Psychrobacter arcticus 273-4: one gene and its partner. The protein of the gene in region 2 interacts with the protein of the main gene of each other region in a pairwise test. Links are inferred from orthologs where the notes say so. Each region holds a gene or a part of one and is shown on either strand. Other genes may lie near its edges.

The links. The genes of interacting proteins can lie anywhere in the genome.
Region 1: the proteins of ndk (region 2) and PSYC_RS08600 interact in binary tests that used the Escherichia coli proteins (3 or more experiments, as listed by UniProt). The link is inferred for Psychrobacter arcticus 273-4 from one-to-one orthologs.

The regions. Positions count from the first base shown.
Region 1 is NC_007204.1:2,049,220-2,053,872, reverse strand. Bases 279-3,098 are described here. They hold PSYC_RS08600 (5-formyltetrahydrofolate cyclo-ligase), read right to left. Parts: upstream 2,125-3,098; coding sequence 1,432-2,124; downstream 279-1,431. Other genes in these bases: fumC (class II fumarate hydratase), read left to right, coding at 2,268-3,098; PSYC_RS08605 (hypothetical protein), read right to left, coding at 1,181-1,432; lon (endopeptidase La), read right to left, coding at 279-768. In the rest of the region: more of lon, read right to left, coding at 1-278; more of fumC, read left to right, coding at 3,099-3,671; PSYC_RS08590 (MipA/OmpV family protein), read right to left, coding at 3,865-4,653. UniProt on the Escherichia coli protein: Involved in the removal of 5-formyltetrahydrofolate.
Region 2 is NC_007204.1:804,801-810,261, reverse strand. The notes cover bases 2,670-5,461. They hold ndk (nucleoside-diphosphate kinase), read right to left. Parts: upstream 4,386-5,461; coding sequence 3,954-4,385; downstream 2,670-3,953. Other genes in these bases: PSYC_RS03540 (adenylosuccinate synthase), read right to left, coding at 4,699-5,461; rlmN (23S rRNA (adenine(2503)-C(2))-methyltransferase RlmN), read right to left, coding at 2,670-3,476. In the rest of the region: PSYC_RS03560 (helix-turn-helix domain-containing protein), read right to left, coding at 3-818; type IV pilus biogenesis/stability protein PilW, read right to left, coding at 815-1,747; more of rlmN, read right to left, coding at 2,247-2,669. UniProt on the Escherichia coli protein: Major role in the synthesis of nucleoside triphosphates other than ATP. The ATP gamma phosphate is transferred to the NDP beta phosphate via a ping-pong mechanism, using a phosphorylated active-site intermediate.

The DNA.
Region 1 (4,653 bases), 1.2 Mb from region 2 along the record:
CTCGTTTAAGAAGTATTCACGCTGGTTATCTTCCATTTGCTGACGGACAGCTTCTTGGATATCTTGCTCGATGTTTTGCTCGGCACTTTGCTTGACCAAATACTCGGTCAAAGTATTGATATGGGTTTTGATATCATTTTTTTCTAAAAATGACTGTTTAATATCAAGATCCATCGAGACACGGGTTGAGATGAAGTAGACCAACTCAAGCAAATCATCAATACGCTTTGCAACGCGTGTTAGCTCACGCGCATTACGCAGACGTGCATCCGCATAGCTTTCAAACAGCGAGGTCAAAGCTTGTATGGTGTTTTTCTGCTGGCTCTCATCCATGCTGACATCAAGGTCTGCCCGCTCAAAGCTTGCCATCAATAAGTCATCATGACTCTCTATCGAATCAACGCGCGCGCGGTATTGACCTTCAATCAATACTTTGATGCAATTCTCATCGCTATCATGCGGCATGGTGCTGACGATGCGGCAAACCGTGCCGTATTGATATAAGTTGTCGTGATCGATATCTTCAGTGAGCGAGTCTTTTTGAGCGACCACCAGTACTTTATTGCCGTATTCTGCTTGCGCTAACTCAACGGCTTTGACGGACGGTTCACGACCGACAAATAAAGCAATTTGCATATGCGGGTAAACGACAACATCACGCAGAGCTAGTAATGGCAAATAATCTTCAACAGCATTGTCTTTACTATCACTGTCTTTACTATTACTGTCTTTATCAGTAGCGTCTTCTTGAGCATTATCAGATGACATATCCAACTCATTTTCTACCGAATGGTCAGACGAGGTTTTTAGCTCGTTTTCTTGCTCGTTGTCATCAGCAACGGTAGATGAAACGTCGACATCGATGTCGATATTGTCTTTATTAATTTTATGTTCACTCATATATTCTTCCTCGTTCACCAGACTTGTAAAGTCAAGTTAGTGGTTCATGTTTAGATAAATGGTGCTGCTATATAAAATTGCAAGGCTTACTCAGTAGCAGTAGCGGGAATATTGCGGGTTTATTTGCCTTTTCTCTTCTAGATGTGAGGTTTTGCGCGTGGGTTTTAGTCGGGGCGGTTCAGTCCGCAGTGACACAGGCGATCTTGAGATATCCACCCCAAGAGACCGTGATAGCAGCTTTGAACCCACCTTATCAGCAGGCATTTAATCTAAACGGCAGTTACACAGAATCTGGGATGCTCTCATCAAAATCTGTAATCTCACTATTTACACTACTTAAAAACGCATTACTTTGCGCCAGTAGCGTATTTAAGCGCGCCTCATTGATCACTCTTGCCAGCTCATCAGCGCTAAAAGCTTGCTCTTGACTATAATATAGCAGCTCATAATCCATTTTCTCTAGCTCTTGCAAATGCTGCTCAACACTCTCTGCACTAGAATTAGTATCCAGAGGTTCCTTATTATTACTCATCAAAACCACCTCAAACCACTTGGTGTAATCAAACCATCTAACGGCACATCCCACGGTTGACGATCTAGTTGCTCAACCACTTGAAAATCATAACACCAGCCAATTTTCAATGGTTTTTTTGCCCCAGCCTGATAGCTTTTGCCAAGGGTCGTATCATAAAATCCGCTACCCATGCCCATGCGATTGCCGTTTTTATCAACCGCTGTTAATGGACAGATAATGACATCTAATTCTGCTGCCCACAATAATCTGCGATGATGGTTTTGCTTCATCCCTAAGCTATGAATACGTGTCGGTATATTTAACAGTTTTGCATGATAAATAGGTACAAAGCGCAGACGTTTATCATGCTGTCCTAATGAGCCGACCACTGGCAAATATGGCAGATAGCCTAAGCGTTGACACCAGTCCAATAGTGGCTGAGTGGGCAGCTCACCAAAGCCATCATAATATAAGCCAATGCGTGCACGCGGTGGCAGACGCTGCTGTAATTTGGTTAGATGTAGGCTGGCTGAATGCGCCAGTTGCCTACGCGTGCTTTCACTTAACTGGCGACGCTGGCGAGTGAAATGGCGTCTGGGCGGATTGATAATAGTGTTATCTGTTTGGACGTTATTGGTAGCGCGACTACTCACGACAGATAACTGAGGTAGTGAATTAGTGGATTTTTGTTGACTAGTAATCTTAGACATCAGTTACCCTCACGGACGTGGAGAAATTTGTGATAAGTCATGCTATCATAACGCCACTTTGTATCGTATTTTTCTTTGTGTGCAGCAGCTGTTGCACTTTTTATGACAAACCATTCATTACCAAACCATCAAAGAGGGTAGTTATGTCAACACAGAATCAGGCAACTCGTACTGAAAAAGACACTATGGGCAACGTAGAAGTCCCAGCCGATGCTTATTGGGGCGCCCAAACCCAGCGTAGCCGCGAAAACTTCAAAATCGGTGGCGAGACCTTGCCGCGCCCGATGATTGAAGCGATGGCACTGGTCAAAAAAGCCGCTGCGATTACCAATGCGAGCCTTGAGCGTATCGATACAGACAAGCGCGACCTGATCGTCCAAGCTGCTGATGAAGTCATCAATGGTGGTTTAACCGATCAGTTCCCATTGGTTGTTTGGCAGACAGGTTCTGGCACCCAGTCAAACATGAATATGAATGAAGTGCTTGCCAATCGTGCCAATGAAATCGCTGGTAATGAGCGTGGCAGCTATACGCCGATTCACCCAAATGACCATGTCAACCATGCTCAATCTACCAATGACAGCTTCCCAACCGCGATTCGTGTTGCTGCTGCTCGTGAAATCAATGGTTTATTGATTCCAGCGGTAAAAGCACTACGCGATACCTTGGATGCTAAAGCCAAAGAATTCGATAGCATTGTTAAAATCGGTCGTACGCATTTACAAGACGCCACGCCTTTGACCTTAGGTCAAGAGTTCAGCGGCTATGTTAGCCAACTTGACCATTCACTGGTACGTATTGATAATGCGCTACAAGGCTTGTATGAATTGCCACTAGGCGGTACGGCGGTAGGTACGGGTCTAAATGCCCATCCTGATTATGCGGTAAAATCAGCTGAGCAATTGGCGACATTGTCTGGTCTACCATTTGTGACGTCACCGAATAAATTTGAAGCATTAGCCGCTCGTGATGCTGAAGTATTTGCTTCTGGCGCATTAAAAACGCTAGCAGCAAGCTTAAACAAAATCGCTAACGACGTACGTTGGTTGGCATCAGGTCCTCGTTGTGGTTTGGGTGAGTTGACGATTCCTGAAAATGAGCCAGGCTCTTCTATCATGCCGGGCAAAGTAAACCCAACTCAGTCAGAAGCGATGACCATGGTTGTGGCGCAAGTTATGGGTAACGATGTGACTATCAGCATGGCAGGCGCGTCAGGTAACTTTGAGCTAAACGTCTACAAGCCAGTAATCGCTTTCAACCTATTGCAATCTATCAAACTGCTTGGTGATGCGTGCAATAGCTTTAACGAAAACTGTGCCGTTGGTATCCAGCCAGTAAAAGACAAAATCGATGACTTTTTACATAACTCATTAATGCTAGTCACCGCACTTAACCGTCACGTCGGTTATGAAAATGCGGCAAAAATCGCTAAGACTGCTTATAAAGAAAACAAAACCTTGAAGCAAGTTGCCGTTGAATTAGAGCTGTTAACCGAAGCTCAGTTCGATGAGTGGGTTATTCCTGCTGATATGGTAAACCCTAAGTAAGCAGTAGACCAAATAATGACCTGCTACCTACGGTGTCAGACTCGCTTAATGTACGATGAGTACCATTTGCACTCGTCTTTCTTGTAGCAGTGTCATATTTGTTCCACTTAGAAGTTAGTAAACAAAAAGACCTTGTCATCCTTTATAAATGGATGTGGCAAGGTCTTTTTTTATGCTAAGTATTTAAAACGCTTTAGAACTTATAAAGCAAACCAAGCGTCGTCGTTGCATCAGTACGCGAGTCAACCATTGGACTGTCATATTGCTCATTTGGTAGATAGCTTAAGCTCTGATTGGCAAAGCCTGCCCAGCGCTTATTAAAGTCATAGTTGGCACTAACATTGATGTAGGGATTCAAGCTTGAGTTGGCAGTATAAGCAGCAACACCCGTTCTAGTTGATTCTGTATCGCTCACGCCGTAGTAGTATTGATTGTAGTCGTTATCATGATATTCAAAGCCAACGCTTGGATAGACGGTGAGTTTGTTCTTACTGATTTTACCAAGGTAGCTTAAGCGGGCAATATTACCGCCACTACGGTCTAAAATATCAGTCGCATATTGGGCACGAAAGCCACCAACCGGTGTCAGACGCGTATAGCTTAAGCCTGCAGCAGCAGAGGCTTTACGCTCATCAAGTTCGCTTAGTGCGCCAGTGGCGTCATCAGGCTCAAATGAATTGCCAGCAAGCTGAGTATAGGCAGCTAGCTGATTGCTACCATCATTGATAAGGTATACGCCCGCTTGGGTACCGCGCGCATAGACTCTATTGTTGTCATAAAACACCCCTGGCAATACTTTTATCTCGGTGCTTTCTTCCAAATCGTATGCTGAATTGACCGCCATGACGTTGACACCAACGCTTAACTCGGCGTCTGGAACAGTCGGTAAGTTTTTATTGAAGAGTGCGGCATTGGATAGGCTAGCTGCGCCAAGCATGGCAGTAGCCGTCAACGTGCTAAGCAAAGCACGTGTAAAAGTCGG
Region 2 (5,461 bases):
AATTAAGGCGCCAATTCAAAACTGGCTTGGCGACCATTTGCGTAGCTGTTTAAAGCGACGGATTGCTGATTAAGCATCAGGCGCACGTTATTGATATTATCGATCTGTACATTAAACGGTGGCATACCTGATAATTGATAATCACCCGCATTTTGCGAGCCCGCTATCAAGCTGCTACCGGTAGCGTCTGTAATAGTGACCACAGCAGCAGCAGTCAGCTTAACATCTAAAGTGGCGGGGGCAACGTCACCACCGCCTAAGTTTAGTGCTGAACCTGAAGCGCTAACCCCTGTAACATCGGTATTAATGGCGGCGCCTTGTGCTTGTTCTACTGCTGAGATATCTTCAGCGCTAGAGACAGGCGGCGCAGTGTTTTCCTTGCTCGCATTACTGACCATACGGAATAGGAAAATCGCTAAAATAACGACACCGATGACGGCGATGATAAGCAGCGGATTGAAGCGAATGCGACTGTGTGTATCACGCTGTAGCGTGCCCATCGGACGCAGTAGCGACTGAGTATTACTGGCTGAACGCGATTTTAGCTCATTTGGGTATGCCGCATCAAAGCTACTGGCTATTCTTACTGGGTCGAGACCCAAATATTTGGCATAGTTAATCGCAAAACCGCGTGCAAACGCCACTTGCGGCAAGTCAGAAAAATCTTCGTTTTCTAACGCTTGCAGATGACGTTTTAAAATAAACAATTCATTTGCCGCGTCGTCCAAGCTAACTTGCTTAGCTTTGCGAGCTTGCTGCAACATGGCACCAAATGATCCCTGCGCGTTAAAGTTAGTGTTTGATAATGGGGTGGTCATTTCCATGGTGCCTCTGGATTGTTAAGCCAAGTCTTTAGTTGTTTTGCTTCATCACTTAATGGATAAGCGGATAAAAGTTGCTGTGCCAATTGTTGGCGTGTCTCGATGTTTTTTTGCGCTGCCGCCAATTTGATACCTTGTAGTAGCAAGCGTGGACTAACGCCCTGCCCTTGCAGCAATATCAAGGTCTCATCATAGAGTCTTTGTGCTTGCTGAAAACGCTGCTGCTCAAGTAGTAAGTCAACCATCTCAATATGCGCAATGATGCTGTTTCGATTGCCATCTAAAGCCCGTAAAAAAGCCTTTTCCGCGGCAGGATGATCCTTTAGTTGAAGGTAGGTACGACCTAAGTTTTCTAACGCACCAATACGGCCTTCATAGCCAAGGGCAGCGCCTGCTATTTCGAACTGCTCTGCTGCCTCTTTGTAACGCTTCATCTGCGACAAATACACGCCATAATTGTTGTGTGCTTGATCAAAATCTTTATCAAGCACAATGGCTTTTTTAAAAAATTGTTCGGCTTTTTCAAGATTAAGGCGGCTACCCTCTTGCTGCAACAAAACACCCATCATATCATAGGCCGGCGCATGACGGCTATCGGCAGCAAAGGCTTTTTCGAGCTGTCTTTGGGCAGCATCGAGCTCGTTTTTGCGGATATATTGTGCAGCAAGTGTCGTTCGAACGCGAGCAATTTCTTGCTGATCCAATTGACGATTGTCATTGGGTTGCGTTGAGGTTTGATAAAGCGTGCCCGTTATTAAATCATTGGTTGGCGTGCTTTGACAACCAGAAATCAATAAAGCGCTTAACGTGCTGGCAAGCCATATACCTTGAGCACTTTTTCTAACAAAAACGGTAGCGCCCAACTGCCTCACTGAATGAGAAAGAGAGGTTTGATATTTGAACTGACAAGAATTTTTAGAAGTCATTATGGTCGCCATCATAAAACTGTGAGTCAATGCGTTCGATCATCGAGGCATCAGTTTAATAGATTTAGCCTCCATAAGTACAATTTAGTTGTCATTAATTGTCTCACTCCCTCAGTACTAGCATTGGCGACTACATTTTATTACCATTGTGATGCAAAAAAGACAGCTAAACATAGTCCGTCTGCAATACTAGAAATAATATTATAGTAACGCGTTACTGCTATAAATTTTTCTTGTTTGCTTGCTTGCTGCTGCCTGCATAGTAGAGGCTACAAAAAATACTATAGTAGGATTCTTTTTAATACGCGACTCTCAACTTAATATGGGCTATCGTAGGCTGGTGCTTTTAGCCCAGTCAATCGTAACAATTTGCCAAAAACGCTGGGCTAAAGCCACAGCCTACGCCAAAAATTATGATAGTTGAGAGTGGGGTTTTTTAATACATTAATTCATCTATAGCTACGTTAGATAGCTATAGCAGTCATTTTTATTAACCTAATCAACTATTTTCGCGGTCTTTAATACTTTGCTGCCAAGCGGCTGAGCGACGTGTTCTATCGGCTACCTGCCCAACCAATTGCCCACAAGCGGCATCAATGTCATCACCGCGCGTTTGGCGAATGGTACAAACAAAACCTGCTTCACTTAATATGTTGCTAAAGGCATGAATGCGATTGTTACTCGACTTATCATAATTTGCATGTGGGAATGGGTTAAACGGTATCAAGTTAATCTTACTTGGCAAATCACCCAATAAGGCAACCAGTTGCTCAGCATGCTCATTACTATCATTGACACCGTCTAACATGACATATTCGATCGTCACATGTTTTTTATGGCGCGGGTTCACGTCAAAGACGTAATTTCTCGCCGCTGCCATTAACTGCTCTAACGGATATTTTTTGTTAATCGGTACCAATTCATTACGCAGCTCATCATTTGGCGCGTGTAATGAAATCGCTAAAGCGACGTCCAGCTCTTTTGCCAACTCATACATTTTTGGCACCACACCTGAGGTAGATAGAGTGACACGGCGCTTTGATAAACCATAGGCATGATCACTGAGCATCAACTCCATTGAGCTGACAACGGGACGATAGTTTAATAACGGCTCACCCATGCCCATCATGACCACATTGGTGACATTATTTTCCCATAAACTATGGTCAATATTCTCTAAGCTGTCGTTTTCATCGCTCATATAAGAAGCATTGGCCACCCATAATTGTCCGAGAATCTCAGCCGCCGTTAAATCGCGCTCAAAGCCCTGCTTGCCCGTACTACAGAAGCTACAGTCCAGCGCACAGCCGACTTGCGAGGAGATACACAAGGTTTTGCGACCATTTAACTTACTGTCATCTGCCGGAATCAATACCGTCTCAACCAATGAGCCGCCAGTCACTTCAAATACCCATTTGCGCGTACCATCATCACTATATTGGCGATGGATAACCTTTGGTGGTATCACACAGGCATTGGCTGATAACTTATCTCGCAAAGACTTACTTAAATTGGTCATTTGCTCAAAATCTGTCACCCCTTGCTGATATATCCACTTAATGACTTGCGTCGAGCGGAACGGCTTTTCGCCAATACTCTTAAAGTAATCCGCCAATTGTGCTTGTGTCATGCCTAGTAGATTGGTTTTTGCCTGCGCCTCGTCTACCAATTTTATGCTGTTAGCAGTTTTGGCTGGGAGATATTGGACAGGGGTTTGGACAGTCGACATAATAAATAACCTTTTTGCATTTTTTGATATAAGCGATGCAATTGTTGAGATGGGCGTTGCTAGACATACTTAATGTATGAGTGCATGAGCAATCCGTTATGAGTGCATTTTTTATCAGAAATTGATAGAAACATACTGATAAAGGATTGATAACGCTAAGTAAAACCAATAATGAGGGAGAAAAGTTAAAATTTCAATGCATAGTTAGACTATAATTGATCCACTTTTAAAAGAGTGCAGCGCTACTGGGGTTAATTATTCGCAGCCTCTGTCTGCGTAGGCACAGCAAGCAAGAAAAATTAACCCCAGTAGTGCTTTATAACATCTGTATTTCTTTTACTTAGGACTGACTATATTATAATAGCTAAAACGGCTTATACCAAAAGATATAAGCCGTCTCGTTACACTAATAATTAATCAGCGCTATTATTATGGATAACAGTGGCTGTTAATAAAATCTGTTAATAAAAGCTGCTATTAACGCGTACGTGCACAAACTTCTTCTTCATTGAAGAAGTAGCTGATTTCACGTGCTGCTGATTCTGCTGAATCTGAACCATGAACAGCGTTTTCATCGATGCTGCTAGCAAAATCAGCACGGATAGTGCCTTCAGCTGCGTCTTTTGGGTTAGTAGCGCCCATGATTTCACGATGCTTAGCGATAGCATTTTCGCCTTCTAGTACTGATACCAATACTGGACCTGACATCATGAAAGATTTTAGGTCGTTATAAAATGGACGCTCAGCGTGCTCAGCGTAAAAACCGCCCGCTTTTTCATCATCTAGTTGCATCATTTTAGCCGCAACAATTTTTAGACCTGATTTTTCAAAACGGTCGTAGATAGCGCCAATGTTATTGCCAGCGACTGCGTCAGGTTTGATGATAGATAAAGTACGTTCGTTAGCCATGAAAAGCTCCTGATATATAAGTGAGAAATTAAATAATTTACGTTGTCTGTGATCACTGCGCTAAGCGAATTCATTCATGCATGTCTAATACGGATACACAATAAGAAGATATAGTGCTCAGCGAATGATTGCTGCCTATTATAATGATTAAGCGTGTAAATGATAGGATTAATTTATGGTTGTATAGTCGGTGAAAAGTAATATCGATACAACAGGTACTACTGGTGCAAATTTTTCTTACTTACCAAAAACAAAACCCCAATGTTTAGCATTAGGGTTTTGTGAATGAACCATACAATATAGTTATAACCAATTATGCATCATACGGATCACGTAGGACGATGGTCTCTTCACGATCAGGACCGGTTGAGATGATATCGATAGGGCAACCAATCAATACTTCGATACGTTTGATGTATTTTTTAGCATTTTCAGGCAGCTCATCGTAGTTAGTGATACCAACCGTTGATTCGCTCCAACCTTGTAGTGTTTCATACTTTGGTGTTACCGACTCATAGAATTCAGCATCATGCGCGCCTGCACACTCAGTTTCTGGCAAATTATAACCGACACCAATGAGTAGCTCTTCAAGACCATCTAACACGTCAAGCTTGGTTAGGCAGATACCTGACATAGAGTTAAGTACGACAGCACGGCGTAATGCCTCGGCATCGAACCAACCACAGCGACGCGCGCGTCCTGTCGTGGCACCAAATTCATGACCGACTTTGGCTAAATGCGCGCCAACATCATCAAACAATTCGGTTGGGAATGGACCGCTACCGACGCGCGTGGTATAGGCTTTTGTGATACCAAGGACATAATCCAAATATAATGGACCGATACCCGTGCCTGTAGATACGCCACCAGCGGTCACGCTTGAGCTGGTCACAAACGGATACGTACCGTGGTCGATATCAAGTAAGGTACCTTGCGCACCTTCAAACATTAGGTTCTTGCCAGCCAGACGCAATTGGTTCAAATCTTCAGTGACATCAGTCACCATGCCTCTGATTGCTTCTTTCCACTCTTGGCACAGCTTAAGCGTCTCATCAAAATCAATCGCTTCAACTTTA